Magnetococcus marinus MC-1: one gene and its partner. The protein of the gene in region 1 interacts with the protein of each later gene in a pairwise test. Links are inferred from orthologs where the notes say so. Each region holds a gene or a part of one and is shown on either strand. Other genes may lie near its edges.

The links.
Region 2: the proteins of yhbY (region 1) and rho interact in binary tests that used the Escherichia coli proteins (3 or more experiments, as listed by UniProt). The link is inferred for Magnetococcus marinus MC-1 from one-to-one orthologs.

Annotation. Positions count from the first base shown.
Region 1 is NC_008576.1:4,653,623-4,656,771, forward strand. Bases 219-3,041 are described here. They hold yhbY (ribosome assembly RNA-binding protein YhbY), read left to right. Parts: upstream 219-1,378; coding sequence 1,379-1,705; downstream 1,706-3,041. Other genes in these bases: MMC1_RS19015 (RNA-binding S4 domain-containing protein), read right to left, coding at 219-396; MMC1_RS19020 (hypothetical protein), read right to left, coding at 396-686; MMC1_RS19030 (hypothetical protein), read left to right, coding at 1,709-2,023; MMC1_RS19035 (class I SAM-dependent methyltransferase), read left to right, coding at 2,257-3,041. Outside these bases: more of MMC1_RS19015, read right to left, coding at 4-218; more of MMC1_RS19035, read left to right, coding at 3,042-3,149.
Region 2 is NC_008576.1:145,006-148,119, reverse strand. The notes cover bases 327-3,114. They hold rho (transcription termination factor Rho), read left to right. Parts: upstream 327-987; coding sequence 988-2,241; downstream 2,242-3,114. Other genes in these bases: MMC1_RS00695 (methylated-DNA--[protein]-cysteine S-methyltransferase), read left to right, coding at 2,943-3,114; rpmE (50S ribosomal protein L31), read left to right, coding at 2,405-2,614; truD (tRNA pseudouridine(13) synthase TruD), read right to left, coding at 327-678. Also shown: more of truD, read right to left, coding at 1-326. UniProt on the Escherichia coli protein: Facilitates transcription termination by a mechanism that involves Rho binding to the nascent RNA, activation of Rho's RNA-dependent ATPase activity, and release of the mRNA from the DNA template.

The DNA of each region.
Region 1 (3,149 bases):
AGGCTACCCTTTTAACCGGTCCATGGCGCGGCGATCCCGTTTGGTGGGGCGGGCACTGCCATAGTCGGGACGGCTGATGCGCTCGGCACGTTGTTGGTCAGCCACCGCCACCCGCGCCTGTTTGCTCGCCTCCGACTCGCAATAGAGCTGCTGTGCTGCGGGTGCGGGGCCACGTTTGTCATGGAGCCCTTCGATCACCAGCGCAAACTGCACGGGGCCTTTGGTGATCTCCAGGCGATCCCCAACCTTAACCTGATGGCTGGCTTTAATTCGTTGACCGTTCAGGTGGACATGCCCCCCGTTGACCGCATCGGTGGCAAGGGCGCGGGTTTTAAAAAAACGGGCCGCCCATAACCACTTATCAATGCGTAACCGCGCTTCGTTAGAGGGGGACATTAGGGTTGCTCTGCCACTTGTCGGCAGAGGGCCTCAAGCGCCTGTTTGGAGAGGGTGCCGCCTTGGCCTAGAACCGTTTGTACCGATGCAGGCAATGCCTTAGCTGCCACACCATCCCCCGCTTTTAGACCATAATCGACCCCCAACACCCCACCGATTGCCAACAGTAACCACAACACCATGGTAATACCGTTGCTAATAATTTTGAGTGCGCCCACCACCACCGCCACGGCGCTGATCGCAATGATCACCCAGGCCACCACACTGGGATCTGACAAATCAGGCATCATGCTTTCCCTTGTTTTGCAGAGATATTTGAAAATAAACCATCGACTGTAAAAACCCACCCCAAACCTGCCGGGGGCAAACGCCACCACGCGTTAGGGTAGGCACGGCTTAGAGCCCTTTTTTGGTCCGGGCCAAGCCCCTATCCGCAAGCTAACGGTTGCCAAAGTTGTTCTCTTTTCCGCAATCTGGGCAGGTCCAAGTTAGGTTATTACAGGTCATGCCCCATAGGTTATCCTGCATACAATCCTGGCACATCATAAATCCGCAAGAACAGTTCCAAGCAAAGGGTAAAGAATCCTCTTTGCATGCCACGCAGGGGCCATAGTGGCGACCCGCCTTTTTTCGCGCTACCCGGGGGGTGGGTTTTGTATCCTCACACATCATCGCTTCTCCTTAGATCATCTTGTGCCTATGATAATCAGCCTGAAGCGGCGGTTCCATGGCTGATGGTGGTGAGATGACGGGAAATAGGGTAAAATGGGTTTTTTCACCCTCAGGATGGGGCTATCCATATCACGGGCTCACCCTTTGCGGTCAAAAAATTTAACCCATCCTCAACAACATACCGTTGTTGAGAACAGCGTGATGTTCTGGTACATCACTTGACCCCTGGGTCTTTTGTGCTTGGCCGGTTAGCCATACTCGATGCCACCATGAGCACTTAGGACTCCAGCGCGGCCATTTATTGGAGTTTATGACTGTGTCACTTGCGGGTTTTCAGCGCACATACTTAAAGGGTCTTGCACACCCGCTCAAACCGGTGGTGTTTGTGGGTAAGGAGGGGGTTAAAGATTCCGTCTTAGCCGCAGTGGAAGAGGCCCTGCTCATTCACGAATTGATCAAAGTGCGCTTTTTGGATTTTAAAGAACAGCGTAAAGATCTGGCCAAAGCTTTGGCAACCGATAGCCAGAGCGAGCTGGTGGGTATGATTGGTCATCTGGCCATTTTATACCGCGCTCACCCCGAGCCAGAACACCGTCGCATTCAACTGCCCAAGAAAAAGCCAAAGAAGAGTGAATGATTCATGCAAGATCGTTTTCGTGGTATTACCGACTCTGAAATCCAGTGGGATGGGCGCATTCCCACCCTGTTGACCATGACCCTCAATAGGGGTCAAAAGGTGCAGGTGGATCTGGTTACCCGCCAGTTGCAGCAGTTGGCGGGAAAACCCCTCAAAGAAAAACAGCAGGCATGGGTACAGCACATGGCTGACTATCTCCTGCGGCAGGCCTTGTTAAAGCGTCAGGAAGAGGAGCATGAGGCCAAGATCGAGGGGTCAGGCCACCAACCTTTGACCTTTACCCCCCGCATCGACCCCAATGTGACATGGTGGGGCTAGCAGGCTCATGGGGTGGAGTCTGCCCACCGGTTGGTCATGGCGGCACGGGTCGGTAAACCCCACGCACCCCCACACCGGTACGCACCAGCGGTACCCCATAGGGGGTAAGGAGCCCCTAAAGAGCCGCGCCAAACCCCACCAGATTTGGCTATTACCGTACAGCATTCCCTGCGTTGATCAGAAATATTTCTATCTGCGCGCCCCTTGGCTTACAGCCCTTAGGATGCCATCCCATGCACCATGATGCCCGTGCGATTCAACGTTTTTTCCAGAGCCTGCCCAGTGTGCTTGAGGTAGCCACCATCAGCCATCTCCATCTGGTGCATTGGCCCCTCAACCAGTGGCCGTTGGCGCATACCCTGGCAGAAATGGGCTTTGCGGGTACCCTAACCACCGCCCGTATCTCTACCCAGGTTATGGCGCAAAAGGATGGCTTTAAACGGATTCGCTGCCACGATCACCCCAGCGGCGAAGAGCCCGCCAGCCATATCTTAATGGAGCTGCCCCAGGGTAAGGAGGCCGCCAAATTGGCCATCGAAGAGGCCCTGGCCAGCCTACCGCCAGAGGGAAAATTATGGCTGTTTGGGGATAAGGAGAGCGGCATTCAGCCCTTACCCAAATATTGGTCTAACGGCCATACCATACTCAACAAGGGCCATTTAAAGCTGGTGCAGTTAAACAAAACCAGCCAGTGGCAAGATCAACCGAGCAAAAAAAAGCCAATCCTGCCTACACGGGTCGAAGGGGAGCCCTTTTACCACTACCAAAATGGTGACGTGACCCTGGCGACCCTTCCGGGTCTCTTCTCCTGGGCAGAACCGGATGCTGCTTCGTTAATGCTGTTGCAGGCTTTGCAGCATCAACGTATGTACCATCTATTGGATTGGGGTTGTGGATGCGGCCTGATTGGCACCACTTTGGCCAAACACCACCCCACCCTCCAAGTTACCCTCTCCGATGATATGGTGCGCGCCACCCGTTGTAGTACCGAGAGTGTGCGCTTAAACCAGCTACAGGCCCGCTGTCAGGTGATCCTGGAGGATGGCATCGGCCCCCATCTGCGTAACCAGGGCTTTGATACCATTGTCACCAACCCACCCTTCCACCGGGGACAGTCGCTTAATCG
Region 2 (3,114 bases), 4.5 Mb from region 1 along the record:
CAAACGGGCCGTGACCACCCGATTAAACAGCTCGGAACGCACCGCTGAGATCTGCAAGGCCTCGGTATTACGGTTGCCCTTACGCCGCTTGCGGCCCGCACGCAACAGCTTTAAACCCGCCTGCCAGTTATCCCCATCTCGACCAAAGCGCTGGGGACCAAAATAGTTGGGCGCACCATAGCGCAATAGACGCGCCTGGGTCGCATCGGCCAGCTGCTGCCGCTGGCTTGCACTCAGGGCACCATCGCAGCCCCGTAGTCGGATCACAAAACGGTTGCCGCTGAGCATGCCCGGCTTAATCTTGCGCCGATCTCGCCCCACAGAGTGGATGGTTATGCCCGGCAAGGGATCATCCGCCCACCCCTGCGGCGGGGCCTGCCCCGGCAGATAGACCGAAAAGTCCTGTATGGTCACCGCCTGACGATCCTTTTGCCCAGCAAACCCCACATCCTTTTGGGGCACTGCAAACCGTTTCGCCAACCAAGCCGCCACCTGATCGGTGGTCAAATCTCGTTTGATAATGCGCACAATCCAGTGTTCACCCTCGCCACTCAAGGGGTTGGGACGTAGCTCCTCGACCAAAAAATCTTCCGGTTGTTGTTTCAGTTGCCCCCCCAAACCCGGTTGGCTGGTCAGTTTGGGCAAATGTGGCTGTATGTCTGAAATTTCATGATTCATGCTGTTTTTCGTTTGACTTTCCGGTGAAGTAAAAGTAGTTTTTGCTGGAATCCGACACGACTGAGGTCTCAGTATCGTTTCCCCGGCCTACAAAAATCACCTAAAAATCCGCAAGAGCGGGCTTTTTTGGTGCGTAAACCTTGGGACCGTTCGCCAGTGCGACGCGCCCAACAATCACAATGGATCTTGAACATCGTCCCTTGATGAGGTTCGGCACAGTTAGGATGTGCGCACAGGTGCCCAAATGGCACGGTGTCCCGCGTTCGCTAATCTAATCTTCCTTTCTCCAGACCACCTATGTGTACTCTCATGAATCTCAAAGACCTAAAAGCAATGAATGCTTCCCAACTCTCCGAAATCGCAGAGGAACGGAAAATTGAAAACTACAGCGGCATGCGTCGACAGGAGCTCATCTACGCCCTGCTGAAGACCGAAAGTGAAAATAACGGTCAGATCTACGGAGAGGGGGTTCTGGAGGTCTTGCAGGATGGCTTTGGTTTTCTGCGTGCGCCAGACACCAACTATCTGCCGGGTCCCGATGATATCTATGTCTCCCCCTCCCAGATCCGCCGCTTTGGCTTGCGCACCGGTGATGTGGTGGAGGGGCAGATTCGCGCCCCGAAAGAGAGTGAGCGCTACTTTGCCCTGCTACGGGTTGAGCGCATTAACTATGAAGACCCCTTGAAGGCGCGGAATAAAATTCTCTTTGATAACCTCACCCCGCTCTATCCCGATGAGCGCCTCAAGATGGAGATCGCCGACGAGTCGAGCAATCTTGAGGCCCGGGTGATGGATCTGATCGTACCCATTGGCAAGGGTCAGCGCGGTCTGATTGTGGCCCAGCCACGCACCGGCAAGACCATGCTGATGCAGAAGATTGCCCACTCTATTGCGGAAAATCATCCCGACACCGTACTGCTGGTGCTGCTTATCGACGAGCGCCCCGAGGAGGTGACGGACATGAAGCGCTCGGTCAAGGGTGAGGTGGTCTCTTCGACCTTTGACGAACCGGCCACCCGTCACGTGCAGGTTGCCGAGATGGTGCTGGAAAAGGCCAAGCGTCTGGTGGAACATAAGCGCGATGTGGTTATTTTGCTGGACTCCATTACCCGTCTGGCCCGTGCCTATAACACGGTGGCTCCCTCCTCGGGCAAGGTGCTCTCTGGGGGTATTGATGCCAACGCCTTGCAGCGTCCCAAGCGTTTCTTTGGGGCGGCGCGTAATGTGGAAGAGGGCGGCTCGCTGACCATTCTTGCCACCGCCTTGGTAGATACCGGTTCGCGTATGGATGAAGTGATCTTTGAAGAGTTCAAGGGTACCGGTAATATGGAGGTCCACCTGGACCGCAAGTTGGTTGAAAAGCGCACCTTCCCAGCCATTGATATTGCCAAATCGGGCACCCGTAAGGAAGAGTTGCTCACCGAACGCGATGAGCTTTCCAAGCTGTGGGTGTTGCGCCGCATCCTGTTACCCATGGGTCCTTTGGATTCGATGAGTTTCCTACTGGACAAATTGCGTGCAACCAAGGATAATAGCGAATTTTTCGAAAGCATGAACGGATAATGGAGGCAAAGAAGGCGGCACACCCCATAACCAAGCGTGTGATTTAAGGTTAAAAGGTGCTTTGCTTTCAATCCGTTAATATAGCCCGATGGTCATGGAGGCCAACGGGTATGGACATGTAAACCCAAGAACAGAGCCGCCGAGCCAGCAAGGACGAAGCACCATGAAAGAAGGCATCCACCCCAAGTATGAAGAGGCCACTTTTACGTGTGCCAGCTGCTCTAACGAAATCAAGACCCGCTCCACAGCCGGCGACCTCACCCTGGGTATCTGCTCAGAGTGTCATCCGTTTTATACCGGTAAGCATAAGTTGGTGGATACCGCCGGTCGTGTTGAGCGCTTCCGCCGTAAATATGGTATGCAAGACCAGTAAAAATAGTACCTGCGCCTTAACCGACGCATTAAAAAGCCCAGCACGCTTAGGTGCTGGGCTTTTTGTTTGCTAATTCAAATAATTAAACCTTTTCAATACACACACCTCGCTATGCTTATGGGCGTGTTAACTACGCTTTTTTACTGCCCAATATCCCCTAAAATGCGTTGAGACAATTTTTTTTCTTTGGAATTCAATATCTTTTTCCGATCTTACTGGATATAGTGCATTTAGATCCTTGACACACATTGGGTCAACTGCATAGCGCCTTGTCCATTTGGACCCTTAACCCCTGGCCTTTAGGGGGTAGTACCTGGGAGGAGATCCTATGTCTTTTTTGCCTTATGATTCGCAAGTAGGCATGCTATGGCTGGAGATTCGTCAGGGTGCCTTGGTTGCACTCTCTTGGTCTTTACCGGACTCCATGGCAGAACCGCTGGAGGATGCGGCATTGTGTCGTCGTATTACCCATTGGTTGGATGACCATTTCCGCCGGGCAC